One region of the Dendrosporobacter quercicolus genome, then DNA from elsewhere that is predicted to be linked to it. Evidence: riboswitches for the same ligand, from Rfam matches in the RefSeq annotation. Region 1 holds a riboswitch; the other holds the start of a gene.

The links. A riboswitch is a leader RNA that binds a small molecule or an ion and turns the genes downstream of it on or off. The one in region 1 is predicted to bind FMN.
Region 2: it holds a riboswitch for FMN, as region 1 does, so the genes downstream of both, ribB (3,4-dihydroxy-2-butanone-4-phosphate synthase) here and ribD (bifunctional diaminohydroxyphosphoribosylaminopyrimidine deaminase/5-amino-6-(5-phosphoribosylamino)uracil reductase RibD) in region 1, are expected to answer to the same signal.

What each region holds. Positions count from the first base shown of each region.
Region 1 is NZ_FNHB01000001.1:554,294-570,023, reverse strand. It holds gene BLR06_RS02745 (DUF116 domain-containing protein) at 1-624, shown strand, start outside; gene rsmB (16S rRNA (cytosine(967)-C(5))-methyltransferase RsmB) at 625-1,965, shown strand; gene rlmN (dual-specificity RNA methyltransferase RlmN) at 1,962-3,011, shown strand; gene BLR06_RS02730 (FhaA domain-containing protein) at 3,140-3,904, shown strand; gene BLR06_RS02725 (FHA domain-containing protein) at 3,988-4,449, shown strand; gene BLR06_RS02720 (Stp1/IreP family PP2C-type Ser/Thr phosphatase) at 4,456-5,178, shown strand; gene BLR06_RS02715 (FtsW/RodA/SpoVE family cell cycle protein) at 5,178-6,449, shown strand; gene BLR06_RS02710 (peptidoglycan D,D-transpeptidase FtsI family protein) at 6,436-7,845, shown strand; gene pknB (Stk1 family PASTA domain-containing Ser/Thr kinase) at 7,858-9,717, shown strand; gene rsgA (ribosome small subunit-dependent GTPase A) at 9,735-10,610, shown strand; gene rpe (ribulose-phosphate 3-epimerase) at 10,613-11,263, shown strand; FMN riboswitch at 11,326-11,460, shown strand; gene ribD (bifunctional diaminohydroxyphosphoribosylaminopyrimidine deaminase/5-amino-6-(5-phosphoribosylamino)uracil reductase RibD) at 11,680-12,879, shown strand; gene BLR06_RS02685 (riboflavin synthase) at 12,779-13,438, shown strand; gene BLR06_RS02680 (bifunctional 3,4-dihydroxy-2-butanone-4-phosphate synthase/GTP cyclohydrolase II) at 13,469-14,677, shown strand; gene ribH (6,7-dimethyl-8-ribityllumazine synthase) at 14,680-15,144, shown strand; gene yfcE (phosphodiesterase) at 15,176-15,730, shown strand, end outside.
Region 2 is NZ_FNHB01000004.1:255,241-270,970, reverse strand. It holds gene BLR06_RS10540 (ABC transporter substrate-binding protein) at 1-979, shown strand, start outside; gene BLR06_RS10535 (GTP-binding protein) at 970-1,656, shown strand; gene BLR06_RS10530 (ATP-binding cassette domain-containing protein) at 1,681-2,691, shown strand; gene zwf (glucose-6-phosphate dehydrogenase) at 2,783-4,273, shown strand; gene BLR06_RS10520 (cyclase family protein) at 4,292-4,936, shown strand; FMN riboswitch at 5,100-5,244, shown strand; gene ribB (3,4-dihydroxy-2-butanone-4-phosphate synthase) at 5,361-6,005, shown strand; gene BLR06_RS10510 (sulfate ABC transporter substrate-binding protein) at 6,348-7,421, shown strand; gene cysT (sulfate ABC transporter permease subunit CysT) at 7,440-8,276, shown strand; gene cysW (sulfate ABC transporter permease subunit CysW) at 8,293-9,204, shown strand; gene BLR06_RS10495 (sulfate/molybdate ABC transporter ATP-binding protein) at 9,194-10,267, shown strand; gene BLR06_RS10490 (DMT family transporter) at 10,532-11,428, shown strand; gene BLR06_RS10485 (YwbE family protein) at 11,468-11,656, shown strand; gene BLR06_RS10480 (NAD(P)-dependent oxidoreductase) at 11,937-12,899, opposite strand; gene BLR06_RS10475 (hypothetical protein) at 13,214-13,873, opposite strand; gene BLR06_RS10470 (peroxiredoxin) at 14,154-14,690, shown strand; gene BLR06_RS10465 (hypothetical protein) at 14,880-15,185, shown strand; gene BLR06_RS10460 (hypothetical protein) at 15,312-15,730, shown strand, end outside.

The sequences.
Region 1 (15,730 bases):
CTGCTGCTACTAACCGGCATTGCTATCGCCAGTGGTATTGCCGGGATTGTTCTCGCTATTCTGGGCTTGCCGACACTTGGTGTTTTTCAAGGACTGGCCTGGTCGGCGATTAATCTGTTGTTTCCACTGGCGATCAGAATCGGCAAATTGCTGGATTTGGATAAAGAGCGTATTGAACGTTCCTTTATTGAAGTGAGCAATCATCTTATCTGGCGCAAGCGGATTAAAGTCCGGCCGGAAAAACTTCTGGTGCTGACACCGCATTGTATCCAACAAGAAAGCTGCCCCCATAAAATTACCCGCACTGCCGACAATTGCCGGCAGTGCGGCGGTTGTCAGGTTGGCGACCTGCTGGCGCTGTCGCGCCGGCTTGGCTTCCATTTTGCCGTGGTGACCGGGGGAACGCTGGCGCGCCGGGTGGTCAAAACAATCCGGCCTCAGGCCGTCCTGGCCATTGCCTGTGAACGTGACCTGACCAGTGGAATCCAGGATATCTATCCGCTGCCGGTCATTGGCGTATTAAATGAGCGGCCATTTGGACCCTGCTGCAGTACCAGGGTCGATATGAGCAAGGTTGAAACAGCAATTAAACAGTTTTTAGACGAGGAAAATGTAGGTGAGTAAATGGATGCCAGGCAAATTGCCTTAACGATAATTAACGATGTAAATGCCAATGGGGCTTACGCTAATATTGCGCTGGCCCGTGAAATTAACCGGCACAGATTGTCCGATCAGGACCGCCGGTTTATTACTGAGCTGGTATATGGAACGGTTAAAGCCGGAGCTACTTTAGACTGGATCATCAGCCACTACAGCACCAGGCCGCTGGACAAAATGGCGCCGATTATCCGGGATATTCTGCGGCTGGGTATCTATCAGCTGTTCTTCTTAACAAAAGTGCCTGCTTCGGCGGCCTGTAATCAAGCGGTGGAACTGACCAAAAAATATGGACATGCCGGAACGGTTAAATTTGTTAATGCCGTACTGCGCAATGCGGCCCGGTCGCCGGAAAAAGCCGTCTATCCCGATCGGCGGCAAGACCCGGTTTCGTACTTGGCCTTAACCTATTTCCATCCCCGCTGGCTGATCGCCAGGTGGGCCGGACGCCTAGGGCTTGAGGCCGCTGAAGCCTTATGCGCAGTCAATAATACAACACCATTGTTATCCATAAGAACCAATACCATAAAAAACAGCCGTACCGAGCTTGCCGCCACTCTGACCAAAGAAGGCGTTGTTTTTGAATGTTCGGCAATCGCACCGGAAGGAATTCTTTGCAGTGAGTATCCGGCCCTGGGCAGTCTGCAGTCACTGCAAACCGGTTTGTTCCAGGTACAGGACGAAAGTTCAATGCTGGTGGCGCATGTGCTTGCGCCGCAGCCAGGCGAGTTTGTCATTGACGCTTGCGGCGCTCCCGGCGGCAAAGCCACACATATTGCTGCTCTAATGGAAAATCAGGGACAGGTGCTGGTCATTGATATTCATGAACATAAACTGGCGATTACCCGTGAGAACGCAGCGCGTTTAGGGCTTGATATTGTCAAAACCCAGGCTATGGATGCCGTACAGCTTAGCGATTTATATCCGTTGCAGGCCGACAGGGTGCTTGTTGACGCCCCCTGTTCAGGTTTGGGCGTATTACGGCGCAAGCCGGACTCGCGCTGGCGCAAAAGCGAGCTTAATCTACAGCAATTGCCGGCGCTGCAGCGGGCAATTCTGGGCAGCGCGGCCGATTGCGTGAAGCCCGGCGGAGTTTTGGTCTATAGCACCTGTACTACCGAGCCGGAGGAAAACCAGGAAATTATTACGGCCTTTTTAGCGCAAAGACCGGAATTTAAGCTGCAAACCACCGGGGCGTACCTGCCGGTTCAGCAACAGCAGGAACTGGTTCAGTTATGGCCGCACATTGACGGCACTGACGGTTTTTTTATTGCCCGGCTTAAACGCAGTGAGTCGGTGCAAGCATGAAAAAAATAAACTTATTCGGACTGTTTGCTGAAGATATTGCTGAATTGCTAGCGCCGCTGGAGCTGCCTAAGTATCGTTCAAAGCAGGTTGTCGAATGGCTTTATCAGCGGGACGCCGCCTCTTTTGCGGAAATGACCAACCTGCCGGTTACCGTACGGGCCTTGCTTGAACAAACCTTTAGCATCCATCAGCCGGTCTTGAAAGCACAGCAAAATTCTCAGGATGGCAAAACCAGCAAATATTTGCTGGAATTTGCTGACGGGGAAGCAGTGGAAACCGTGTTGATGCGGCAGCCGTACGGCAACAGTGTATGCGTATCCAGTCAGGTGGGCTGTGGTATGGGCTGTGTTTTTTGCGCCTCAACCCTGCAGGGGGTTATTCGCAATTTAAACGCCGGCGAAATGCTGGCGCAGGTACTCTATATTCGGAAAATTCTTGGTTTCAGTCACCAGACGGTGAACAATATTGTCATCATGGGATCAGGAGAACCCTTGGCCAATTATGACCAGGTATTGCAATTCATCCGGTTATGTCACCAAGAATACTGTTTGCATCTCAGCTATCGCAGTATAACCCTGTCAACTTCCGGCATTGTTCCGGCAATGGACCGGCTGGGTGCCGAAGGGCTGCCGCTGACGTTAGCCATTTCGCTTCATGCGCCGGAGGATACGCTGAGATCAAAGCTTATGCCGGTCAATCAGCGTTATTCCGTCCGGGAGGTTGTGGCCGCCGGAGACCGGTATGCGCAAAATACCGGTAGGCGGGTTACTTATGAATACGCGCTCATTGACGGCTGGAATGATCAGCCGGTGCAGGCCCGGCAATTGGCTTCATTGCTCAGCGGCCGGTTGTGCAATGTTAATTTAATCCCGGTGAATGCCGTGCCCGAGCGTGGTCTCGCTCGTCCGGCCCCGGCTAGAATAGAGAGTTTTGCCCGGATTTTGACAGACCGGCATATTGCCGTTACCGTCAGGCGGGAAATGGGGGCGGACATTCAGGCGGCTTGCGGCCAGTTAAGAAATAAAGCAGGAAAAACCATACACTAACGGAAAATCCGTTCATGTATGGTTTTATTATTCGCTGGCAATAATGGGGATAGATCTAACTGGCTGTTTTTGACTATATTGGCAATATCGCTTATAATATTCTATATGATTCCAGCGGGGTGCATAAAATGACATTTGTCCGTAATTTGGAAAATATATTTGAAAAGTACATTGAGGGATTTTTTAATAAAAAATTCTCCAGCGGTTTACAACCTGTTGAAATTGCCAAACAAATCGTCAAAGAAATGAGCAACCAGCGGTCGGTTGGCGTTTCTCAGGTTTATGTTCCCAATGCTTATTCAGTTTTTCTTAAAAAAGAAGATTTTGAGAGAATTGCGCCTTATGGCAGTGCAATTCGCGAAGAACTGTCCCAACATATAAGGGAAGAGGCCAAACGTATGAATTATACCATCATCGGGCAGCCGGTTGTTGATCTTTTTCTGGATGAAACCACAACCGGCGGTTTGCTGCGAATTGCAAGCCAGTTTACAGAACCGCTGCCGGCGGAAATAGAAGATACTTCCGCTGAAGCTTCTCTGGGGGATACCAGAGTTTTTGATAAGCTGACGGTTGATCCCGTCGCTTGTCCCGTGCAGAAAATTTTGGCCCAAGCCGTTATTATCGCCGGCTTTGATCAAGGACTTAAAACAACCGTTGGCGCCAGACGGATCAATATTGGCCGGCGGGAAAGCAATGAACTGCCGCTTACCGATATGAATACCTCACGGCTGCATGCTTATATCACCCTTGAGGATGGCCGGCATGTCCTGCATGATGCCAGGAGCCTCAACGGCACTTATGTGAACGGGCAGCGCATTACCCGCCGGCAGCTCTGCGCCGGCGATAAAATAAAGATAGGCAACACTATCATTTTGTACAATCAGGAAGGCTGAAATTCCGGCTTGCATAAATGCAGCCAGCGGCTTGCGCGTTTGCCGGAGTCAAGCTGGTTTCAACGATGTGAGGTGAACTGAAATTGCCGATAAAAGTGCTGATTCCTGCGCTGCTGAGCATTATCCTGCAATATTGTTTAGTTGTACTTATTTATTACTTTTTATTCCGCATCATAAAAATGCTGTATTTAGAGTTAAAGGCTGATCCAAGTCCGGCGCTGTCTTTCCAGCCGGCCGGTTTACCGCCGCAGCGCGCCAGCTTACTGGTACTGGACAGCGGGAGCAGCAATCTGCAAGCTTTCCGGTACTATATCGGCGAAACAATGACCGTTGGCCGGAACAGCTCCAATGACCTGATTATTGATGATGGTTTTGTATCCTATGATCATGCCTGCATCTCACAGTACAAGGCTGGTTACTGGCTGACCGATTTAAACAGCACCAACCGGACTTATCTCAATGGACAGCTGGTTGCCGATGAAGTTGCCTTACATCATGGAGATATTATAAAAATTGGTACGGTTACTTTTAAATTTGAGAGGTGACGGGTATTGCTGGTATTCGCTAAATCTGACATTGGTCTAATCCGGCAAACCAACGAGGATAGTTATGCTTGTATTCATCCAGTTTTGTTTTTAGTCGCTGACGGCATGGGCGGGCATGTGGCCGGGGAAGTCGCCAGTAAACTGGCAGCCCAGGCTGTCAGTGATTACTGGCAGCAAAATTCACCAGTTCGTTCAGCGCCGGAGCTCTTGCTGGAGCAAGCGATCACAAAAGCAAATGAATTGATTTTTCAACTGTCTAAATCAAGAGACGACTATGCCGGAATGGGTACTACAGTCAGCGTCGTTTATCTTGAAGATACAAACGTATTTTGGGGTCATGTTGGCGACAGCAGAATATATTTATTGAGAGATCATCAATTATGCCAGCTTACGAATGATCATTCTCTGGTTTGGGAACTGGTTCAGAGCGGCAATATCACCAAAGCACAAGCCCATACGCATCCCCAGCGCAATATGCTGACGCGCGCTGTCGGCGCCAGTAAAACCATCCAGGTGGATATTGGAACAACCATCTGGCGAAAGGGCGATTGCCTGTTGCTATGCACCGACGGCTTAACCAATATGCTTGATGAGCAGGAAATATGCCGGATCATTACAGCAGAATACCAGGATGGACAAAAAGCGGTCAATGCCTTAATCACTGCAGCCAATCAAGCAGGCGGCCTGGATAATGTGACCGCTATCCTGCTGAAAAATGAGGAAGTGTGATGATGGCTGCTGACTACCATGAGGAACGGTTCCTGATCGGCATTGCCAGCCTGGTTGCTGTTGGCGGTCTGCTGACCGTAGAGCTGGCCAGCGGGTTTATTGATTATTTGGCGCTGGCTGTAATTTTAGGGTTAATTTTAGTGTGGTTTGCCGTTCCTTGGCTGATCAGAGCCAACGGACATCAGGGAGATCCGCTGTTCTTACCGCTGGCCGTTTTACTGGTCAGCATTGGCCTGACGCTGATTTTCCGGCTCAAACCGCGCCTCTTTATCTATCAGGCGGTATGGGTTGCAGTCGGGCTGGGTGCATTCTTTTTTTCCGCCTTTTTTTTTCGGCAATTGGAAAAGCTGGCTGATTATAAATATATCTGCGGGCTGTTTGGCGTGCTGCTTTTATTGACGGCAATACTTTTCGGAGCAGATATTGGCGGGAATAAGAACTGGGTAATTCTTGGCCCGGTCAGCTTTCAGCCTTCAGAATTCGCCAAATTATTTATTGTAGTTTTTTTGGCGGCTTACTTAAATGACCGCCGGGAAATTCTGGCCCTGGTCAATCAGAAATACGGGCCGTTAACCTTGCCGCCGCTGCGGTTTATCGCCCCGCTCCTGGCGGTATGGGGCCTGACCATGCTGATATTTGTCCTGCAGCGCGATTTAGGCTCGGCCCTGCTGTTTTTCGGCATCGCCCTGATCATGACTTATATGGCCAGCGGCCAGCTAAACTATCTTTTGTTTGGCGGCTGCCTGTTTCTGGCAGGTGCTCTGGTCTGTTACAGTTTATATTCCCATGTCCAGGTCAGAGTGGATATCTGGCTGAACCCCTGGGCTGATCCCAGCGGCAAAGCCTTTCAAATTGTTCAATCCCTGTTTGCACTGGGATCAGGCGGTATTTTAGGCAGCGGCCTGATGGCGGGATTTCCTGACCTGATTCCTGAAGTCCATACCGATTTTATCTTTGCGGCAGTTGGCGAGGAATTAGGTCTGACCGGCACAGCCGCAATTATGCTGATTTATATGATTGTCGTTGGCCGCGCTTTTCAAGCGGCAATCACGGCCGAAAAAACCTTTGCCTCACTGGTCGCCGCCGGCCTGGCGGCGGCGACGGCGCTGCAGGTTTTTATCATTGTCGGCGGAGTAACCAAATTTTTGCCGCTAACCGGCATTACACTGCCTTTTATCAGCTATGGCGGAAGCTCAATGGTAGCCAACTTTATTGTTTTAGGTGTATTATTTGCGATATCAGAAAAGAGGCCGCAGCATGCAAAACGGTGATTTGGCAAAAAATATCCGCCGGGTTGCCTATGGTTTGATTTTTTTGCTTGTCCTATTGTTTGTTCATATCTCTTATCTTCAGATCATTCAAGGCAGCTTTTATGCCTCGCATCCGCTTAATCGCCGCAGCATCGAATACAGCAAAACAGTGGCGCGGGGAACTGTGTTTGACCGTAATGGCCAAAAGCTGGCGGTCAGTGAAAAAACTGACCACAATGGTTTTAAAAGATTCTATCCTTATGGGGCATTAACGGCGCATTTGGTTGGCTATGACAGCGCCAGGCTGGGCAAAGCCGGACTGGAAAGCTCCCATAACGGTTATTTGTCCGGCATTGACAGCCCGCTCCGGGGCTTAGGGCCGGTAAGCAGGCTCTTTACCCGCAGCCAGGTGCATCATATCGCGCTGACCATTGATATTGATTTGCAAAAAGCCGCCGATCAGGCGCTGGGTGACAAACGGGGCGCAATCGTGGTGCTGGAGCCGCATACCGGGGCAATACTGGCAATGGTCAGTAAGCCCGGTTTTGATCCTAATGACATCGACAGCCGCTGGGACCAGCTGTCCGGTTCGGCGGCAAGCCCATTGCTTAACCGGGCTACCGGCGGTTTATACCCGCCGGGGTCAATCATTAAACCACTGATTGCCGAGGCTGGCTTAACCGAGCATATTGTTGATTTACAGCAAAAGTTCAATTGTACAGGAGCGCTTGTCAGCGGCCCGGACTACCGTTTACCGGAAACCAATGCTAAGGCGCATGGTGAAATTAATTTAGCCCAGGCTTTGGCAGTTTCCTGTAATGTAACTTTTGGTAAAATCGCGATCGATTTAGGCAATACTAAAATTGCAAATGCTTTTGCCCGCTTTGGCTTCAATCAAAGCACCGGCCCGGATTTGCAGGAAACAGCCAGCCGGTTGCCGGAGTTTGGCCGGCTGGCCGACGGCGATTTAGCCCAAACCGGTATCGGGCAGGGCAGTCTACTGGTTACGCCGCTCAGGATGGCGCTTCTGGCCGCTACTTTTGCCAATCATGGTCTGACCATGCGACCTTATTTGATTGATAAAATTATGACAAGTGACGGTACTGTGATCAAGCATTATCCGCCTGAGGAATGGCTTAGACCAACTAATGCTCAAATCGCCCAGTCCGTTACCGCGATGATGGTCGGCGTTGTCGAGAACGGCACCGGCGCTGCGGCCCGGATCGCCGGTACGGCGGTAGCCGGTAAGACCGGAACGGCCGAAAACCCGCATGGCCGGGATCATGCCTGGTTCATCGGTTTTGCGCCTGCCGACAACCCCAGAGCCGCTATCGCGGTTATTGTGGAAAATGGCGGAGCAGGCGGCGCTGTCGCAGCACCGATAGCCCGTAAGGTGTTAATACAAGCATTACGCTGAGGAGGTGACTGAATGTTAAATCGTACATTAGCAAATCGCTATACCATCTTAGAACATATCGGCGGCGGCGGCATGGCGGATGTTTACCGCGCCCATGATAAATTACTGGACCGCTCGGTGGCGGTAAAGGTTCTGCGTCCCCAATTCACCAATGACGATGAATTTGTAACCAGATTCCGCCGTGAAGCTCAGGCTGCGGCAAGGCTTTCTCATCCCAACATTGTCAATATGTATGATGTTGGCCGCGATGAAGATACGGATTATATTGTAATGGAATACATTTCAGGCGAAACCCTCAAGGAAAAAATTCAGCGCGAGGGTCCTCTGCCTGTTGAACAGGCAATTCGAATTGCAATAGAGATAGCGGAAGCCCTGGAGCATGCGCATCAGAATAATTTAATTCACTGTGATATAAAACCGCACAATATCCTGGTAACGCGTTCAGGCCGGATAAAAGTGACTGATTTTGGCATTGCCAGAGCGGTTACTTCGGCAACCATGACCCATACAGGCACAATTATCGGGTCAGTGCACTATTTTTCGCCTGAACAGGCCAAAGGCAGCGCGATTGGCGCAAAGTCGGATATTTATTCACTGGGTGTCGTGCTGTATGAAATGCTGACCGGCGAGGTCCCGTTTTCCGGTGAAACCTCGGTCGGCATAGCGCTGAAACATTTACAGGAAGACCCGAAGCCTTTGCAGGAAATTAACGCTGCTATTCCGCCGCTGGCCGAAGCTGTTGTGCTTAAGGCCATGGCCAAAGAGCCGGAGGCCCGGTTTGAAAGCAGTACGGAAATGATTGCAGATTTAAAAATGGCCCGGAATTATTTGCGGGATGATCAGACCAGGCGTCTGGCGCGGGAGGATTTCCCCACCCAGGTATTGCCGAGGATTACCGCAGATGGCGATGACGGTTCTGTGTCCGCAAGCAACGGCAAGCAAAAGGGCAACCGGAAGAAATTGATCGGCGGCCTGCTGGCTTTGCTCCTGCTGGGTTTTGCGATCGGAGCTTTTTTGGCTTATGGTAAATTCTGGAGTACAAGTGAAGTGAATGTTCCCAATGTCGTCGGCAAGCAGGTGGAAGTTGCCAAAACCATGATCACCGGACAAAATTTAAGGGTCAGCGTTACCGAAACCTATAATGAAACTGTACCGGCCGGCCAGGTTGCATCACAGTACCCGGAAGCCGGCGCTACGGTTAAAGAGCAGCGCACCATTACGCTGTTTGTCAGCAAGGGCGCTGAAATTACCGTTGTTCCTGATGTCAGAGGCCTTAACCGGCGGGATGCCGAATTGCAAATTAAAAATGCCGGCCTGAGGCTGGGGCTGGTCGATGAACAATATAATGACCTGCCGGCCGATACTGTGGTTAGTCAAAATCCCCGCCCGCCGGCCCAGGTAAATAAAAATACCGTGATCGATCTGGTCATCAGCAAAGGCAGCGGCCCGCGCAAGCTGGTCATGCCTGATTTCAGGGGCAGTCCGGTCAATACAGTCGATACCCAGCTAGACAGCTTAAAGCTTAAACTGGGTACAATTACCGAAGTTGCTGATGACAAGTATCCGGCCGGGACCATTACCGGGCAAACGCCGCCTCCCGAAGCTGAAGTAACTGAAGGGTCAACCGTAGACTTTACGGTTGCCAAAAGTACGGCCGGATCGGCCAAGCGGGCAATCGTTCAGATTGCGGTTCCTGACGGGGCCGCCAAGCAGGCGGTTCAGATTGTTGTCACAGATTCCAATGGACGGCGGGTGGTTTATGAAAACGTTCATAAGCCGGGCGACAAGATAGAGAAAACAATTGAAGGCGCCGGTCAGGTTCGAGTACAGGTGTATATTAACGGCATGCTGTTACAGGAACAAACCATTTAGCGGAGAAGGGGTGTTATATGCTGCGGGGCGTTATTGTCAGGGCATTCAATAGTTACTATTTTGTTCAGACAGCCAATAAAGTCGCGATGTGTACTTTACGGGGACGGTTCAAAAAGGAACGCTTCTCCCTGCTGGTCGGCGATGAGGTGGAATATACCGCCACCGGGGAGGAAAAAGGCGTGATTGAGCAGATACTGCCTCGCCGGAGTATGCTGAGGCGTCCAATGGTTGCCAATGTGGATCAGGTCATTCTTACCTTTGCGGCGGTTAATCCGGATATTAACACTGCTTTGGTCGACCGGTTTCTCATTTTGGCTGAACTTTCCGGATTAGAGATCGTCATTTGCATTAACAAGGTGGATTTGGCGGATACCAATCAATTACAGGCTTTGGCCGGATTATACCAGCGTATCGGCTATCCGGTTCTGCTGCTGTCAGCCAAACAAAATACGGGCCTTGAACCCCTCAAGCAACGCTTGTTTGGCCGGATATCGGTGTTTGCCGGTCCGTCGGGCGCGGGTAAATCTACTATTTTAAACGCGCTTGAGCCAGGCCTGGCGCTCACCACCGGCGAGGTCAGCGCCAAGATTGGCCGGGGCAAGCATACAACGCGCTTTGCCGAGCTGCTGCCATTATCCGGCGGTGGTTTTGTCGTGGATACCCCGGGCTTTAGCTTCACCGAATTTACGGATGTTGCAGCCCCGGAATTGATGCACTGTTTTCCGGAGTTTGCGAAATTTGCCGGTAATTGTAAGTTTACGACCTGTCTGCATCACAAAGAACCGCAGTGCGCCGTTAAACAGGCGGTGCAGGAAGGACAAATAGCGCCTAAGCGTTATGATTCGTATCTCGAAGTATTAACAGAAATCAGGGAAGCCAGGAAAGGGTTTTGAAAATGATAAGAATAGCGCCATCAATACTGTCAGCCGATTTTGCCCAGCTGGGGACTGAAATAAAAAAACTTGAGGCTGCCGGAGCCGATATGATTCATATTGATGTCATGGACGGACATTTCGTCCCTAATTTGACCTTTGGCCCGCCGGTTGTCGCTGCTTTGCGGCAGTTTACCGCACTGACTTTCGATGTTCATCTCATGGTAAATAATCCCCAGGATTTGATTGCCCCATTTGCCCGGGCGGGTGCCGATCTCATTACTGTGCACGCGGAAACCGCTCCCCACCTAAACCGCCTGCTGCAAAATATTAAAGAAACCGGCAGCAAAGCGGCAGTGGCTTTGAATCCGGCAACACCGCTGAGTATGGTGGAGGAAGTGCTGACCGAAGTGGATATGATTTTAGTCATGAGCGTAAATCCTGGCTTTGGCGGTCAGAAATTTATTCCTTCAGTCCTTGATAAGCTGGCAAGATTGCGCCATGAACTGGATAAGCGTAAGTTAACTGTTGATCTTCAGGTGGACGGAGGCATAAATGCAGCGACGGCCCCTCAGGTTATCGCCGCCGGCGCTAATATCCTGGTGGCCGGTTCGGCGGTCTTTGGTGCGCCGGATATGAAGGCGGCAATAGCAATGCTTCGCAATGCGGAGTAATCATGGGACTTGATTATTTTGGCATTCAGTGGTAAGATTAATTTCATCAACAATTCAATATTGGCAGCCTTTGGGGCGAGGTGAAAAAGAGGGACGCTCTCTTTTAATTCCTGACCGGCGGTATAACCCGCGAGCCGTATGGCAGATCCGGCGTAATTCCGGAGTCGACAGTAAAGTCTGGATGGAAAAAGGCAGTATTAGGCAATCATTTTGCGTAATATCTTTTTCATATGTAAATTTTCCGCTCTTTAGGCTGTTAAAAAGTAAAACTTTTTAACAGCTATTGTTTTTGCAGGCGAACAACAGCAACATAGATAAGTGATTTTGCGGCTATGCTGCGCCGGACGCGGTGCAAGCCGCGGCTTTTCACCGGTGCAGCGCCAGGCTGCACGCATTGGCGGAGGTTGATGGATAAAATGGATGAACAATATATGCGGCAGGCTTTACATATTGCTCAGTATGCGGCAGGACGGACCAGCCCTAATCCGGTAGTGGGGGCGGTGCTGGTCCGCAATGGCCGAGTTGTCGGGCAAGGCTGGCATTGCCAGGCCGGTGCGCCGCATGCCGAAATTAATGCGCTTAAACAGGCCGGCGAACTGGCTCGCGGCGCGACAATCTATGTAACACTGGAGCCCTGCTCGCATCACGGCAAAACCGGACCCTGCACGGAGGCCCTGATACGGGCCGGCGTCAGCAAGGCTGTTGTAGCCATGACTGACCCTAATCCGGTGGTAGCCGGACAGGGACTGGACAAACTTCGCGCCGCCGGCATCGAAGTTGTCGAGGGCGTTTTAGCTGCTGAGGCTGCCAAAATCAATGAAGTTTTTATTAAATGGATTACCTGCAGGTTTCCTTTTGTTGCGCTAAAAACGGCCATGACTTTAGATGGGAAGATTGCCACCTGTCAGGGGAATTCACAATGGATTACCAATGCGGCTTCCCGGCGGAGAGTACACGAATACCGCAATATCTATGATGCCATCATGGTGGGAATCGGCACGGTATTGGCCGATAACCCGGCGCTGACCACCCGGCTGCCGGAAGACAGCCGCAATCCGCTGAGAGTGATTGTTGACAGTCAGGCGCGCACGCCGCTGTCGGCGCAGGTTGTCCGTGATCAACTGGCGCCGACCATCATTGCGGTTACGGCGCAGGCTCCGGCGGAAAAAGTTGAAGCCTTGCGGGCGGCAGGCGTTGAAGTGCTGACCGTAGCTGCCAAAGACGGCAGGGTTAATCTGCGGGAATTGCTGAAAATCCTTGGCGCAAGATGCATTACCAGCGTTCTGGCGGAGGGCGGGGCAACATTAAATGCGGCAATGATCAACAGCAATTTGGTGGATAAGGTTTACTGGTTTATTGCCCCCAAATTTGTTGGCGGCTGCTTGGCGCCAGGGCCAATCGGCGGAGCGGGGGTGAATTTGATTGATGAGGGGTATTCCGTTGAAGATATCAGCAGTGAAATCTTGGCCGGGGATATTTTAATCAGCGGCTATTTGCGTAATCGGGAGGGACGAGATGTTTACCGGACTTGTGGAAGAACTGGGGAAAGTGAAATCAATTGTACGCGGCGCGAAATCGGTCCGCCTGACCATTGCGGCCCGCGAAATCATGTCTGATGTTAAACTTGGCGACAGCATTGCAGTAAACGGCACTTGCTTGACCGTAGTTGATTACAGTCATTCCTGGTTTACCGCCGATGTCATGCCGGAAACCGTTGACCGTACTGTCCTGGCCAGGCTTAAAGCAGGCGATGCCGTCAATCTGGAACGAACGCTGCGGCTGGGTGACCGGTTTGGCGGGCATATGGTCAGTGGACATATCGATGGACTGGGCACAATAAGCTTGCTGCAAAAAGACGATAATGCCATCCTTGTCAGTATTACGGCGCAGGCCGATATTTTGAAGTTTGTCATTAAAAAAGGCTCAATAGCGATCGATGGCATCAGTCTGACGGTGGTGGACTGCGGCGCCGACTGGTTTACCGTTTCACTGATTCCGCATACTGCGGCGCAAACTACACTAAGCTTCAAACAGGTTGGCGATCCGGTAAATCTGGAAACCGATATCATTGGCAAGTATGTGGAAAAACTGCTTGGCTGCCATTTGCCGGAAACGCGGACGAAAGATTCGGCCATCACGTTGGAATTTCTCAGTAAGCATGGCTTTTCCAGTTAATGCAGCACACTTCATTTAGGGGGTTGGGTTATGAATTTTCATACCATTGAAGAAGCGATTGAAGACATTAGAAACGGTAAGATGATTGTGGTAGTCGATGACGAGGATCGTGAAAACGAGGGCGATCTATTGATGGCCGCTGATAAAGCGACGCCTGAAGCCATTAACTTTATGGCCGCTTTTGGTCGGGGACTGATCTGCATGCCCGTGGCTGGCGCGCGGCTGGATGAATTGGGAATCGGGGCAATGGTCGCCCAAAATACGGACACCCAATGCACCGCGTTTACCGTTTCGGTCGATGCGCATAATGTGACCACCGGCATTTCGGCCCACGAGCGGGCTCTGACCGTAAAAACCATTTTAAATGAGCAGTCTACACCGGATAGTTTAAGGCGTCCGGGTCATATCTTTCCCTTACGGTACACCGAAGGCGGCGTATTGCGCCGGGCCGGACATACCGAGGCGGCTGTTGATTTTGCCAAACTGGCCGGGTTGTCTCCGGCCGGGGTTATTTGCGAGATTATGAATGATGACGGTTCAATGGCCCGGGTGCCGCAGTTGATGGATTTTGTCGCCAGGCATAGTCTCAAAATAGTTACGATTGCCGATCTGATTAAGTACCGGAAGCTGCATGAAACCTTCGTCGTGCGGTCAGCCGAAACCAAGCTGCCGACTAAATATGGCGAATTTAAGCTGATCGCTTACGAGAGCGATTTGGACAGGCAATGCCATTTAGCCTTAATCAAGGGTGACATCAGTGACCGGCAAAACGTACTGGTAAGGGTCCACTCCGAATGCCTGACCGGCGATGTGCTGGGCTCATTGCGCTGCGATTGCGGCGATCAGCTGGCGACTGCATTAAGACGGATTGAAAGCGAAGGCCGGGGCGTGCTTTTATACATGCGCCAGGAAGGCCGGGGTATCGGCCTGGCCAATAAAATCAGGGCTTATGCCCTGCAGGACAAAGGCAAGGATACCGTGGAAGCCAACGAACTTCTCGGTTTTGCGCCTGACTTGCGCGATTATGGCATTGGCGCTCAAATATTGGCTGATTTGGGGCTGACAAGCATCAGATTGTTGACGAACAATCCCAAAAAGCGGGCTGGCCTGGAAGGTTATGGTTTGATGATCACGGAAAGAGTTCCACTGGAGATCCAGGCCAACCGTTTTAACAAGAAATATTTATCGGCCAAAAAGACAAAATTAGGGCATATGCTCAAACAATATGAGGAGGCTTAATCATGGCAAAAGTTTTTGAAGGACAGCTAGTGGCGGAAGGATTGAAAATCGGGATTGTGGTAGCCCGATTTAATGAGTTTATTACCAACAAACTGCTGGGCGGAGCAATTGACGGTCTTAAGCGGCATGGCGTTCTCGAGGACGATATTGCAGTCGCTTGGGTGCCGGGCGCCTTTGAGATCCCGCTGGTTGCCAAGAAAATGGCGGAAAGCAAAAAGTATCAGGCTGTGATTTGCCTGGGAACTGTTATCCGGGGCAGTACACCTCATTTTGATTATGTTTGCGCCGAAGTGAGCAAGGGCGTGGCGCAAGTGGGCCTGTCTTCAGGAATTCCCGTCATATTCGGCGTCCTTACCACCGAATCTATTGAGCAGGCAATCGAACGTTCCGGTACGAAAGCGGGCAATAAAGGGTTTGATGCCGCATTATCGGCGATTGAGATGGCTAATTTATTGAATCATCTGTAATTTATTTCCAGGAAATATAGTAGGTGATAGAATGAAAATTGGCGTTATAAGTGATACCCATGGTTGCGCTGAAACCTGGGTTAAGGTAAATGAAAAATTTTTCAGGGATGTTGACTTTATCATCCATGCCGGCGACGTTTTGTATCATGGACCGCGCAACAGCATTCCCGGTGAGTATAACCCGGGGCGGCTGGCCGAGCTTATCAACAGCAGCCCGGTGCCGGTGATTATTGCCTGCGGCAATTGCGACGCCGAAGTTGACGGCATGGTATTAAATGTGCCTGTCCAATCGCCTTACTGCTATATTGTGCCCGGCAGGCAGCGAATCATCGTAAGTCATGGCCATCAATTCACCGGTGACGGGCAATACGGCCTGGCCGAGCGCTATAAAGCTACTCTTTTTATTACTGGCCATACCCATATAGCAAAGCTGGAAAATAAAAACGGGACGGTGTTTCTTAATCCTGGCTCCCCCGGAATGACCAAGCGCGAAGACGGCAAGGGAACAATCGCCATCATCACCGATACCGCAGTCGAAGTATTGGATGCTGCAACCGGGGAAGTCTTGCTTGCTGAAAAACTTGAG
Region 2 (15,730 bases), on a different contig from region 1:
CGGCAGGCTAAATTTATTAACACTGCTGCCTTGTCCACTGAAAGTTCCGCTGCAAAGTGAATTGAAATTTATTTTAGACCAGCTTCAGCAGGAACGCGGTATTCCCTTAAACTACAGCATTGATATTTCGGCGAATAAGCGGATCAATTATGCGGATTATCTGAAATACTTTGAAGATCCGGATGAATTGCCAGATATTTTGTTGACTACCGGTTATGATATCTTTCATCAGAATTTTATGGAGCGGTTTGTCAAAGCCGGGATATTTGCCAGCCTGCCCAGACGGGCAGTCAATCCTCGCCTGGCTGAAGCCGGAATTATCGACCCTGACGGTTTTTTTACTGTCATTGCCGTTAATACACTGGTCATGACTGTTGATAAAAAACGGCTGGGGAAGTTGGCTTTGCCCAGGGTCTGGTCTGATTTGCTGAAGCCGGAATATGAAAATCAAGTGGTCATGCGCGGTCATGGCAATATTTTCTGCGATGTGCTGCAATTGAACTTTTACAAAGATTATGGCGATTCCGGCTTGGCTGGACTGGCCAGGGCAGTGAAGTACGGGTTGCATCCGGCGGAAATGGTCAAGGCGCTATCCGGCAATCAGGAGGCGATACCGCCAATTCATATTATGCCGCGTTTTTTTGCAGAAACACTGCGCGGGCGCAGCAATATTGAGATTATCTGGCCGGAGGATGGAGCAATGGCCTATCCGGTATCACTGCTGATTAAGTCGGGTAAACTGGCCGAATTGCAGCAGTTGGCCGACTATCTTACCGGACCGGCGTTTGCCGCCCTGTGTGATGAAGCTTTTTTTCCCGCTGTTTATTCACCTGTCAGCAAAAATTTACCCGCGGCGGCAAAATTCAAATGGACGGGCTGGAACTATATAAAAAGCTGCAATATTGAATATTTAATTGATGAATTAAATGAGAAGTTTATTACAGCCCAGCGGGAAGGAGGTTGCCGGAAATGCAATTAGTCACGGTGGCCGGACCGCCTTCCGCCGGTAAAACGGCGGTTATTTTGAAAGTGGTTGAGGCCTTGCAACAACAAAAGGTCAAGGTCGGAGTCGTCAAATTTGACAGCTTATCTACCAAAGACCTGGAGTTATATCAAAACCGCGGTATTCCGGCGCAGGTTGGCTTAGCCGGCAATTTGTGTCCTGATCATTTTTTTATCAGCAATATCCAGGATTGCCTGGATTGGGGCCGCCGCAATCAATTTGATCTGCTGATCAGTGAAAGCGCGGGATTGTGCAATCGCTGTTCGCCACACATTAAAGGAGTGCCGGCAGTGTGCATTGTAGATAATTTAAGCGGTATTTACACTCCGCAAAAAATTGGCCCAATGCTTAAACTGGCTGATATTGTGGTGATTACCAAAGGGGATATTGTGTCCCAGGCCGAGCGGGAAGTTTTTGCCTTTCGCGTGCGCCAGGCCAATCCGGGCGGTACCATCCTGCATGTGAACGGCATCACCGGCCAGGGGGCGTTGGAAGCCAGCAGATTGCTGTATCCGGCCGGTAATCTTGAAAGCCTTAGCGGCTGGCAATTACGGTTTTCCATGCCTGCCGCCACTTGTTCCTATTGTCTGGGGCAAACCAAAATCGGCGATGACTTTCAAATGGGCAATGTGAAAAAGATGAGACTAAGCTAACCAGTGCTGTGGGGAGGATAAACTATGGGCCAAAACAGGTTGTTTAAGATGACTGTTGCTGAAATGTTTGCCGCCTATCCGTATGCCGAGGATTTTTTTGCCTTTCTGCCTGTCCGGCCCCAGCCGGAGCTGGTGCTGGCCGATTTATTCGCCAGGCTCGATGAGGACTACTTAGAGGAACTGGGGCTCAGCCGCGCCGGGCTTATCCGGCAATTCACCGAATTTATGGGTAAAATGGAAGAAATCAGCCGTCAGCCTGAGCCGGTAACTTCGATTACCATTCTGGGCGGACATGATAAGGATGGCGTTGAAGAAAACCTTGCTTTGACCATTGAAGCGGGGGAAATTGTTTGTATTGTAGGGCCAACCGGTTCAGGGAAGAGCCGGCTGCTGGCCGATATTGAGTGGCTGGCCCAGCGGGATACGCCAACAAACCGCCAGATATTGATTAATGGCCGGCAACCGGACAGTAAGCGGCGGTTTGCGGTTGAACAAAAACTGGTTGCCCAAATCTCACAGAATATGAACTTTGTAATGGATCTGACAGCGGCCGAATTTGTGCACATGCATGCCGAAAGCCGGATGGTTGAGCATCTCGAAGCGGTAACGGCAAATGTTCTGGAAATAGCCAATCAACTGGCCGGTGAAAAATTTCGGCCTGATACGCCGGTGACCGCCTTAAGCGGCGGGCAGTCCCGGGCGTTAATGATTGCTGACGCCGCTTTTTTGAGCGTCTGCCCAATTGTATTAATTGATGAACTGGAAAATGCGGGAATAGATCGCCGGCAGGCTTTGCAACTGCTGACGGCAAAGCAAAAGATTGTGTTCATGGCCACGCATGATCCCATCCTGGCCTTAATGGGCGAACGCCGTATGGTGATCAAAAACGGCGGGATCAGCAAGATCATTGCAACATCGCGGCAGGAGCGGGCGAACTTGGCGCGATTAGAAAAGCTGGATCTTCAATTGTCGGAGATCCGGGAGGCGCTCCGCCGTGGTGAAAAACTCGGAACAATTGCCTTTGCATTTGATTAACTGAATAACAATTCACCCTTTACACCTCCTTTCATATTCTAAAGCAGATGCAGCTTATTTTGCTTTAGAATGAAAGGAGGTTTTGTGATCGGTGAAAGCTGAACGAGGCAGTAATCAACACTTACCGGCCCTGCTGGTTATTTTTGGCGGAACCGGTGACCTGGCCCGCAGAAAACTGTTGCCGGCCTTATACAATTTGCTGTGTGACGGGTTGTTGCCGGAACATTTTGCCGTGGTAGCGGCAGGCCGCAGGGAAAAGACAACGGAACAATACCGCAGCGAAGTGTTCACGGCGATTACTGCCTATTCACGCAATGCAGTAACTGCTGAAAACTGGCGGATATTTCAGCCGCTCATTCATTATGTCCGCCTGGACTTTCTTGACGTTGCAGGCTATGCCCGGCTGCACAGCATTCTGGAGGGAATTGACCGGCGCCATGCTACCGCCGGTAACCGCATTTTTTATCTGGCTGTTGCTCCTGAGTATTTCGAACCAATCGTACAGGGGCTGCGCGATCAGCAAGATCCGGCTGAGTGCAGAGGCTGGAAACGGCTGGTTATTGAGAAACCTTTTGGCAGAGATTTACAGAGCGCCGTCCGATTGAATGATAAACTTAGTGCGGTATTTAGTGAAAACAATATCTACCGGATTGATCATTATCTCGGCAAGGAAATGATTCAGAATATCATGGTGCTGCGGTTTTGCAATTCCGTGTTTGAGGCTGTCTGGAGCAATAAATATATCGACAATATTCAAATTTTACTGAGTGAGCAGGCCGGTATTGGCAGCCGCGGCGGCTATTATGAAACGGCGGGGGCAATGCGGGATATGGTGCAAAACCATATTTTGCAAACCTTGTCGCTGGTTGCGATGGACCCGCCGGTAAGTTTGCAGCCTGATGCAATCAGAAGCGAAAAGCTTAAAGTCATCCAGGCGCTTGAGGTATTTACCCCGGCAATGGTTGCTGAAAATGTTATTTTCGGCCAATATGACCAGGGGATGGTCAAGGATCAGCAAGTGAAGGCATACCGGCAGGAAGACAAGGTAGCTGCAGATTCGGTAACGGAAACTTTTGTGGCGATGAAGCTGTATATTCAAAATTTTCGATGGTCAGGAACCCCGTTTTATCTTCGAACCGGAAAACGTTTAGGCAGCAGTGAGGCGAAAATTGTCATCCAGTTCAAGCCTTTACCGCCGGTGCTGTATCTGCGCAAGCAACCGCTGGAGCAGCCGAATGCATTGATGATTAAAATTCAGCCCGAAGTGGGGGTTTGTTTCCAGTTTAGCACCAAAAATTTCAACTCAAAAGAAGAAATTGTTTCAGCGCGGATGGACACCGGCAATGTTTCCAGCAGTAATGGTAATACTCCCGAAGCCTATGAACGGTTGATTGTCGATATTTTACGCGGCGACACCACCTTGTTTTCACGCTGGGATGAGGTGGAAGCTTCCTGGGCGTTTGTCGACCGTCTGATTACCGGCAGACGACTGCAAAGCTTTCCTAATTACGCCGCAGGCTCCATGGGGCCGGCCCAGGCGGACGAACTGATCAGGCGGGATGGACGGAAATGGTGGGATTGAGTAAAGAGGGGAGCGCCAATGAAAATATATGATATTTCCCTGCCAATTGCCTGCGATATGCCGGTTTACAAAGGTAAACCGGACAAGCGGCCTGTACTTAGCGTGGCCAGTGATTTTACCATCGGGCCGGTCTATGAGAGTAAACTGGAAATGAATTTGCATACAGGAACTCATCTGGATGCCGCCCTGCATATCTTTCCCGGCGGCGGGACCATCGACAAAATACCATTGACCAGTGTGGTGAACAAATGCAGCGTATTGGATTTACGCCAGGTGACAGAGAAAATTACAGCCGCCGATCTGGCTGTTCGGCCTATTGCCGGCGGTGATTTTGTGTTATTGAAAACCCGGAATTCCTATGAACAAATCCTGGAAGGGCAGTTTATCTATTTGACAGGCGGCGGAGCCGAATATTTGGTTAATTGCGGCGTAGCCGGCGCGGGAATTGATGCCCTGGGGATTGAACGTAATCAGCCCGGTCATCCTGCCCATCGCTTATTGCTGGGCGCCGGGCTGCCGGTGTTAGAAGGGCTGAATCTGAAAGAGCCGCCGGCCGGACGCTATTTGCTCGTTGCCGCTCCGCTGAATATTATCGGCGCTGAAGCTGCGCCGGTCAGAGCCTTGTTATTGCCGCTGCCGAAAGAGTGGCAATGCCTGGAATGAGCCGTTTTAAGCCTGCTTGAAGCATATTTTGTTGTATGTCCCAGGCTAAGCCTTTTGTTATAATTTTAATAAGTTTAAAAAGTCTAATGTTTAACGGCAATTGCTTGAACCAGCATACCAGCAATTGACAAATGTTCCGACAGCAGTTATATTGAAATAGATGACTTATTCTCAGGGCGGGGTGCGATTCCCCACCGGCGGTATCCCAGCAGGCTGGGGAGCCCGCGAGCGCTCTTTTGATTGAAGAGGTCAGCAGAACTGGTGAGAGACCAGTGCCGACGGTACAGTCCGGATGAAAGAGGATAGGGCAGTGAGCGTGTTTTTATCTAGAGTCAAAGTATTTATGTGGCTTGATTTTGCTGGCTGTCTATCTTGTTGCCCTGATTCTGATAGGTCGAACTAATGTTTAGGAGGCGTACTTATTTTGAATCAGAACTTGTTAGAAAAGTTTGGAACACCGCTGGAGAGAGTGGAAAAAGCGGTTGCAGCCCTGCGGCAGGGACACGGCGTGCTGGTCACTGATGATGAACAGCGGGAAAACGAAGGCGATATCTTTTTTGCCGCCGAAACACTGACTGCTGAACAAATGGCCCTTTTAATCCGCGAATGCAGCGGTATTGTATGCCTGTGTCTGCCGGAGGATAAAGTTCAGGTGCTCGAACTGCCGCCCATGGTGGGGGACAATACCAGCAGTTTTCAAACGCCTTTTACCGTATCGATCGAGGCGTCTTCCGGCGTTACTACCGGTGTATCGGCTGCCGACCGGGTGGCCACAGTTAAAGCTGCGGTTGCAGATGGCGCTCAGCCCGCCGATTTGCGCCGGCCTGGACATGTCTTTCCGTTACAAGCCAAGCGCGGCGGCGTTTTTGAGCGTCAGGGACATACGGAAGCGAATGTTGATCTAATGCGCCTGGCCGGATTGAAGCCTTATGGCGTATTGTGCGAATTGACCAACCCTGACGGGACAATGGCCCGGTTGCCGCAAATCGTAAATTTTGCTGAGAAAAATAATATGCCGGTAGTTACCATTGATGATATAATCGAATACCGGAAAGCGCACGGCTGTTAACCCGCGGTTGCGCAACAGCGATTCAACAAAAAATCGTTTTATCACTTGACAAAGTCAGGAAAAAAGCTTATCATCGTTATAATGTAAATTGATCCTGTTTCGGGGAGATTAGCTGATCAGTATAACTGAAGGCCGAGCTGTTGCCTAATCTCCTGACAGATGATTGAATGAAGGATAAAATTGGATAAGGCATTGGGCCTAATCGACCAGTAAACTGGAGGTTAACCATCAAATGGTTAGCCTCTTTTCTGTTTTTTCAGCGTTGATTTACTTGCAACCGCTATACCCAGTGCAACCCGCGGTTGTTTATATAGAGTAAATCTATTATTTGGAGGGATTTATATGTTTTTTTTGTCCACTGATAAACGTAAAGCGGCGGCTGGCAGACTTTATGCGGTGATTGCGCTTATCTTAATGGCTGCCGTTGGCCTGACAGGCTGCGGCGCCAAACAAACGGCGGGAACGGATGCTGCCGGACAACCTCCGGTTACCTTACTTAATGTTTCTTATGACCCTACCCGTGAGCTGTATAAAGAGTTTAACGAGTCATTCGCCAAGTACTGGAAAGAAAAAAACGGCCAGGAGGTTACGATTAAACAATCCCATGGCGGTTCCGGCAAACAGGCCCGGTCGGTGCTTGATGGCCTGGAAGCCGATGTGATCACTTTGGCTTTGGCTGACGATGTCTATCCGCTGCAAAAGGCCGGCCTGATAGCGGCCGACTGGGAGAAAAGACTGGCGAATAACGCTACTCCTTATACATCAACCATTGTTTTTTTGGTACGCAAGGGAAATCCCAAGAATATTAAAGACTGGGATGATTTGACCCGTGACGATGTGGCGGTGATCACGCCAAATCCCAAAACGAGCGGCGGAGCCCGCTGGAATCATTTGGCCGCCTGGGGTTACGGTCTGAAAAAATTTAATAACGATGAAAATCAGACCAAGGAATTCCTGGCGAAGATTTATAAAAACGTACCGGTGCTGGATACCGGAGCCCGCGGCTCTACCACGACTTTTGTGGAACGCGGCATTGGCGATGTTCTGCTTGCATGGGAAAATGAAGCCTTGCTGGCAACGATTGAGTTAGGCAAGGATAAGTTTGATATTGTCGCCCCTTCGCTGAGCATTTTGGCCGAGCCGCCGGTAGCAGTAGTGGACCAGGTCGTCGACAAAAAAGGCACCAGGGCGGTGGCGACTGCTTATCTTGAGTATTTGTATACTCCGCAGGGACAGGAGCTTGCCGCTAAGTATTTCTACCGGCCGCGCAATGAGGCTGTGGCTAAAAAATATGACAGTCAATTCCCAAAACTTAATTTGTTTACGATCAGCGATTTAGGAGGCTGGGGCGAGGCTGGCAAAAAGCATTTTGCGGATGGCGGTATTTTTGATCAGATCTATACGCCAAAAAAATAACGGGATAGGTAGAATGGTATGCGGAGTTTGCCAACGTTAAAAAAACACAGTATCTTGCCGGGTTTCGGGCTGACCCTGGGATTTACCATGCTGTATCTGGGGTTGGTGGTCTTAATTCCACTGTCCACAATTTTTCTTAAAACCATGGGAATCAGCGGCGCGCAGTTGTGGTCGATAGTAACCGAGCCCCGGCTGGTGGCTTCATATCAATTAAGTCTGGGCGCGTCTCTGGCCGCGGCGTCATTGAATGCTGTTTTTGGCTTACTTGTAGCCTGGGTGCTGGTCCGTTATCAGTTCCCGGGCAAAAAGCTGATTGACGGGCTGGTGGATTTGCCGTTTGCCTTGCCGACGGCTGTTGCCGGCATTACCTTAACCACCTTGTTTGCTCCCAATGGCTGGATTGGGCAGTATTTTGCCCTGGCCGGGATTAAGGTGGCATTTGCCCCTCTGGGCGTAGTGGTAGCGCTGACTTTTATCAGCCTGCCCTTTGTTATCCGGATGGTGCAACCGGTTTTGCAAACGCTGGACAAGGAAGTTGAAGAGGCTGCCGCCTGCCTGGGCGCCAATCGCTGGCAGACATTTGTTAAGATTATTTTTCCGGAGCTTATGCCCGCTTTGCTGACCGGCTTTGCCCTGGCTTTTGCCCGGGCGTTGGGAGAATACGGTTCAGTCGTCTTTATTTCCGGCAATATGCCCATGCAAACGGAGATTACCCCTTTATTAATTATGATCAAACTGGAGCAGTATGATTATGCCGGCGCCAGCGTGGTGGCCGCGGTGATGCTTGTAACCTCATTTGTGCTATTGTTTTTCATTAATATACTGCAATGGTGGAGCAGTAACCGCCATGCTTAATTAGGAGGTGCCTGCGATGGCCGGACCTATTGCCTTGCGGTACGGAACGCCGAAATTGCGCTCGCAGACGACAACCGAACGGCCTGTTGTACGCTGGCTGCTGATTGGCGTTGCCCTGACCTTTTTAGGGTTAATGCTGGTCATACCGCTGATTGCCGTTTTTGTAAAAGCACTGGAAAGCGGAATTGCCGTTTATTTAAAAGCAATTATTGAACCTGATGCATTGGCAGCCATGCAGCTGACTTTGCTGACCGTGGCCGTGGCGGTACCGGTCAATGCTTTGTTTGGACTGGCGGCGGCCTGGTCGATTGCCAAGTTTGAGTTTACCGGCAAAAGCTTTTTAGTCACTTTGATTGATCTGCCTTTTGCCGTATCACCGGTCATTGCCGGCCTGGTATTTGTTTTTCTTTTTGGTAAGCCCGGCATTCTTTGGCCCTGGTTGTCAGAGCAGGGAATTCAAATCATTTTTGCTCCGCCGGGGATTATACTGGCGACGCTTTTTGTCACATTTCCTTTTGTCGCCCGCGAGCTTATTCCGCTCATGCAGTCGCAGGGCACGACAGAGGAAGAGGCGGCTTTGACTTTGGGGGCCAGCGGCTGGAAAACGTTCTGGCATGTTACTTTGCCCAACATTAAGTGGGCGCTGGTCTATGGCGTCATCCTGACCAGCGCCAGAGCAGTAGGCGAGTTTGGCGCAGTCTCCGTGGTGTCAGGCCATATCCGGGGAGCAACCAATACCCTGCCGCTGCATGTGGAAATTCTATATAACGAGTATCAATTTGTCGCTGCTTTTGCCGTCGCTTCACTGATGACGCTGATGGCCATTTTTACTTTAATCATTAAAAATTTTGTAGAATGGAAGGTCAGGCAGCAGATGAAGAAGGCGGCGATTCAGCAGGGTCAAACGGAGGTTGCCGATGAGTATTGATATTGTGGGAATTCATAAACAATTCGGGACATATGCGGCGTTACAGGATATCAACTTAACGGTGCCGACCGGGGAACTTGTGGCCTTGTTAGGGCCGTCGGGTTCCGGAAAGACAACTTTGCTGCGGATTATTGCCGGTCTGGAAACGGCTGACCAGGGAAGCATTTTGTTTAACGGCGAAGATACGTCAAGTTATGATGTTCAGCAGCGGCAGGTCGGTTTTGTGTTTCAGCATTACGCTTTGTTCAAACATATGAATGTATTCGAAAACGTGGCTTTCGGGCTGAATGTCCGGCCCCGCAAGCTGCGTCCGGCGGCTAAGGAAATTGAGGAAAAAGTGCATAAGCTGCTCAGTCTGGTCAGACTGGATGGCTTTGCGGCCCGTTATCCTTCCCAGCTTTCCGGGGGACAGCGGCAAAGAGTAGCCCTGGCCAGGGCGCTGGCGGTCGAACCGCAGGTGTTATTGCTGGATGAACCATTTGGCGCACTGGACGCAAAGGTTCGCAAAGAACTTCGGCGCTGGCTGCGGCAGTTGCATGACGAGCTGCATATTACCAGCGTATTTGTTACGCATGACCAGGAGGAAGCGCTGGATGTGGCTGACCGGATTGTCATATTAAATCAGGGACGGATTGAGCAGCTTGGTACCCCGGAAGAAGTCTATGAACAACCGAAAAATGCCTTTGTGTATCATTTTCTGGGCAATGTTAATTTATTCCGGGGCCGCATCCAGCAAGGTCGGGTACAGATCGGCTCAATGGAATTTGAAGCACCGGAATATGCCAATGCCCAGGATACCGGTTCCATTGTCAGCTACGTCCGTCCTTATAATCTGGAAATCGAGCGCAAGAGCGGCGGCCAGGCGTATTTCCGGGCGCGCATTATTCATATCCGGGCGGTAGGCCCTACGGCTTTTCTGGAGCTAAGGCGTGAGGATACCGGAGAGCTCATTGAGGCTGAACTGGTTAAGGAACGCTACCGGGAATTAAATTTAAAAACCGGCGAAACGGTTTTCGTAAAACCTAAAGATCTTAAAATTTTTCTGGAAGACTATTGTATTTAGATTAATAGAAAGCGCGATGCAGTCGGGCTTTCTATTGTTTTTGCCCGGCCGTGCTATGGACTTTTGTTCAGGCATAAGATAAAATGAAGAATATCATTCAGCTAACTCGGGAGTAATGGCGCTAACCAGTTTAGCGTTTTATTTTTAGCCAACTGCTGACATTCATCAGCGGAGTTTAGCGGCGGCTTTCGTTTCCGGTAAGCCGGGCAACCCGGAGTTGCGGCTTTCGTCAGCCTAATGCGCTGCTGAGGCAGGGAGGTTAAAATGTCCAAAATACAGATTTGTATCTTAATTATTTGCAATTTGTTTTGGGCCGGTAATTATGTGTTTGGTAAATTTGTCATCGCCGAAATGACGCCGTTTTGGATTACCTATAGCCGCTGGGCGCTGGCGGTATTGCTCTTGTATCCGATTGCCCGCCTGCTGGAGCCGCCGCTGCGGTGGGAGGCGGTAAAGAAAGACTGGCTGTTATTAAGCGGAATGGGCCTGTCGGGCATTATCGGCTATAATGTTATTTTGTATTCGGCCCTTCAGTATACCACGCCCACCAATGCTGCGTTGGTCAGCGCTGTAAATCCGGGTTTAATTGTTGTTTTTTCCGTCCTTATCAATAAAGAGCGAATTTCCCGGTTGCAACTGGGCGGTTTTGTTATTTCCCTGCTCGGCGCTTTGGTTGTTTTGACCAATGGGAGCTTTGCGCGTATCCTGGAAGCCAGGTATAATTCCGGCGATTTGCTGATGCTGGCCGCCGTGCTGGTATGGACCTTTTATACCTTATTGAGCCGCAAGCTTTCTACCCCGCCGATTACCGCAACCACACTATCAACAGCAATTGCTGTGGCGTTGATGTCGCCGTTCGCTGTTTACCAGGGCTTGGATATTGGCTCCATTGGGCCGGTGGCTGTCGCCGGAATTGCCTACATGGTACTGTTTCCCTCCATTGGCTCGTTTGTTTTTTGGAATATTGCGGTGCGGGCGGTTGGCAGCAGCAAAGCCGGTGTTTTTCTCAACCTGATCCCGGTATTTACGGCCGGCATTAGTGTTATGCTGGGAGAGCGCATTTCAGCCGCTCAACTGCTGGGCGGTTTATTGGTATTTTGCGGCGTTTATTTGACTACCGGCTTATTGGAACGGCCAGTCAGCTGCAATCAGGGAGGATAATGCCGCAGTGTATCATGCGGTAAAAGTGAGGTGATAGAAATGGCGCATACCCTGCGGAGCAATATCGTTCCGGGTAAGCTGGTAAAAGTAGTGCAAAAGCAGCATCAGCGAACCGGCCAGTTAACCGAAGGGATTGTAAAGGATATTCTGACTTCCAGTGCAGTCCATCCACGGGGAATAAAAGTACGTTTGACTACGGGAATTATCGGCCGGGTTCAGCAACTGTAAAGAGTAAAGGGCCTGCCGCAACACGGTTTTAAAGAGTGTAAGGCAGCAGGCCCGGAGCGGGAGAGCATTTAAGTGCTGCGCCGCTGCCGCTTACCCTGCGCTTATGCATAATACCCTCCCGCTCCTCAGTGATACTTAAGGCTTAACAACAACAGGGACAGGTCCCTTGTTTGCTTTTGCAAACAAGGGACCTGTCCCTGTTTGAATACGGCTTTCAGCTATTGACCAATTGCCGTCTTGGGGTTTCTGACAAGCGTTCTACTGCGACAGGTCTTTTGTTTTAGCTGTTGCCGTTAACAACATTCACCGGATTTCCGGCGACAAAAGCCTGGATATTATCGGCCATCAGGTTGATGAGCCGTTGCCTGGATTCATAGCGCCGCCAGCCAATATGCGGGGTTATAATGACATTGTTCATGCCGAACAGGGGATTATCCAGCTCCGGCGGTTCGGGATCCTGTACGTCCAGGCCCGCTCCGGCAATGATTTTATTGCGCAAAGCCGCAATCAGATCGGCTTCATTGATTAAAGCTCCGCGGGAGGTATTGATGATATAGGCGGAAGCTTTCATCAGCTCCAGCCGTTCTTTGTTGATGATATGCCTGGTCGCGTCATTCAGCGGGCAGTGCAGGGAAACAAAGTCGCTTTGCTCCAGCAGCCGCTCAAGCGTGGTAAACCTGGCATTTATTTCAGTCCAGTCTTTGGGGCGCGGATTGTAGGCGAGGATATTCATGCCGAGAGCCAGGGCAATGCTGGCGGTTTGCCGGCCGATTGCACCGGCGCCGACAATGCCAAGCGTTTTACCGCGCAGCTCAAAATGGGGCACCTGCAGGTATTTCGTAAAATTAGCAAAATTTTTGCGTTCCAGCATGGATTGCTGCTGGGGCAGTGAAGCGCTCAGATTCAAGATAAAGGTAATTGCCAGTTGGGCCACTGCTTCGGTGCTGTAACTGGGAATATTGCAAACAGCAATATTTTTCTCGCGGGCGGCAACAATATCAATGTTGTTATAGCCTGTGCCGGCCTCGCAAATCAACCGGACGGACGACGGAAATTGCGAGATGACGTCACGGCCGACAGGCAACTCTTTCGTAATGATAATATTTTGCCCCTGGACCCTGCCGACAATTTCTTCATTGCTGCTGGCGTCATAGCAGGTCAAGGCGGTCAGCCGGCTGAGCGGGGAAAAATCAAGCTTATGGTCAAAGTCCAGTTTGGCTGCATTGAGGAATACCGTTTTCATCAAAAAACCTCCTGATACCGTGAGTCGCTTAAATTTTGCGATTAGAATGCGAGGATATGACGTTTCGGCCAACGAAGCAGGGCGGAAAAAGACCGCATGCTAAGCCCAATGTTTAGGTGACGCACGATATGATGTTGGAATATTCTTAAATATAAGTATATGGCGGACGTTGACGCCTGTCAATCGGTGCAGAGATGTCTTGAATGCGACAAGCCGGTTATTTCCGGAAAAGAGGCGGGCCCGGCTGCGTTTACAGTAAAGAGGGACGCTACAATGACACGGCATTTTTAGCGTCCCTCTCTCTCAACTGGAATTTAGCTCGTTATTGAGCGAACGGCGACAATTTTCCAACTGCGATAATTATCACGTTCCAGATTCATGATATACTGTTTGCCGGTGGTGCTCTTTTTAATCAGAACAGAAGCGCTGCTGCCGGTTTGGGAAACCAGGCTGAAGGAGTCCTTATTCCGGTCTAAGCCGTACTGGGAAGCGTTGGTTTTCGCAAACTCCACCGGACTGACCGTGGTAGAGCCGGTTCGGTAATTGCCGCTGTAACGCCAGGTGTTATCATTGTCGCGGTAATAATAGCCGCCGTTATAATAGCCTCTGCTGCGACCGTCATAGCGGGTGTCGTAGTGTGCGCCATTGCGATAATTATCGCTGCTATAATAGATGCGGCCATTCCCGTCAACCCAGCCGCGGTTTTCACTCGAGCTGGGCCAGCTGGTTCTGTGTTGGTGCCAGCCTCCGCTCCGATTGGTTGATTTATTGCTTTTTGTATCTTTACTGCTTTTTGTCGCAACTTTTTTAACCGATTGCTGGTCATTATGGTAAGTCATGCCGGTCGTGTTGTCGGCGGCGCTGACAACTGCAGGCAAGCCGGCGCCGGCCATAATTGCCGCTCCGGCTACTGCGGCGGCATACCGTTTGTATTTGCGGCGGATCAGCTTACTGGTGGCAGATTTTTTGTCCACGAAAAATCCCTCCCCATTTTTTTATAACCTGGCTATAATGATAGTTTTTCATTATTACAGGACGTTGATTCGTGGTAATTTTAACTGACTTATTCATGAACAAAATACATGATTAATTCACTGTTGCTGGTATATACTAAAATTACTAAGTTTAAACTGGAGTTTTAATTCAAATTTTGCGAAAAAATAAGTTTTTTATAAAAAAAGATTGACAAATAATTGAATCGATAATATTATTTAATTAATAATAATTATGATTAACATTGAAGGAGTGGTTAGCATGTTCGTTAAGGTTGGTCAGCAAGCGCCGGATTTTTCGATGGTAACGACAAAAAACCTGGACACTCTGGATGAAGTTGCGAAACTTGAAGATTACCGGGGTAAATGGCTAATATTGTTTTTTTACCCACTTGATTTTACTTTTGTCTGCCCAACTGAAATCCGTGGCTTCAACGCCAAGCTGGCCGAATTTAAACAGCATGGCGCTGAAATACTGGGCGTCAGTGTGGACAGTGTGCATTCACATAAGGCCTGGATTCATACTTCGCGTGATGCCGGCGGTTTAGGCGGGCTTGACTATCCGCTGGCCTCAGATATTACAAAAAAAGCAGCCAGGGATTACGGTGTGCTGATTGAAGAAGAGGGAATTGCGCTGCGGGGTTTATTTATCATTGACCCCGAAGGAATACTTCGTTATCAGGTAGTGGCCGATTTGAATGTGGGCCGCAGCGTGGATGAAACTTTACGGGTATTGCAGGCATTACAAACCGGCGGTCGTTGCCCGATTGACTGGCAGCCGGGGGAAAGAACGATTTAGTACATAGCCGCACTGTTGGAAATACTGCAGATGATGAGTGTGACGGCAGAACGGGAATTTTTAATTGTTTCCGTGCTGCTGTCACCGTTCATGGGCGGCGGATAATGCCGGTCCGCGCAGGGAATCTGTTTGATTTGTATATGTTAGTCCGGTCACCACTCATAAAATTTAAACAGGAGGGATTTACCGATGTCAGAGCAGGATAGCAAAAAGAAAAAAATCGTAGACTGTAGTAGTGCAGGCAAAGGTTTTGCGCGGACGGACGACAGTGATATAGCGCCGGAGAATTGTCCGTTGCCGCCCGGCCAGGCCAAAGGATTTGCCAGAACCGAGGATAGCGACGAACCCGCAGCCTGCGGTAAAGGCCGGGATTGCAGCAGCGCCGGCAAGGGCTTTGCGCGGAGCGAAGACTGTGAGGTAGCGCCTGAGGATTGTGCATTGCCGGACGGTCCCGGTAAAGGTTTTGTTAAAAGCTACAACCCTAAGAAAAATTAATTATATTCGTAAACTTCAGGCATGGTTAACAACCGTCGCCTGAAGTTTTTTATTTGTCAGGGAGTTGCCGTTTATTTTGCTGAACATACAATATCATTACCATGGTATTGAAGGAGGCGGCGCCTGATGCCAGTTGAAATTACAGCGTTACACTGGACGTTTAGCCTGTTCATTGTACTCATTATGGCTGCAATGCTGCTAAGGCGGGATAGCAGCCTGCTATGTATAACCGGCGTATTTATCCTCGGTTGTTTTGCCACAGCCAGTCTCAGCCAGGCTGTGATTGGCGTCTTTAACAGTTTTGTTTATGCTGTGAGTGAACTTGCAGGCACAATTCTGGTCATCTCCATCATTGTCGCAATGGGTAAAGTGCTGTCAGGAACGGGCATTAATGAATGTATGGCAGCGCCCTTCGCCCGGATTATCCGCTCGCCGGGAATGGCTTACTGGCTAACCGGCGGATTTATGATGGGCGTTTCCTGGTTTTTCTGGCCGTCGCCGGCAGTAGCCTTAATGGGAGCTGTGCTGCTGCCGGTTGGACGTCG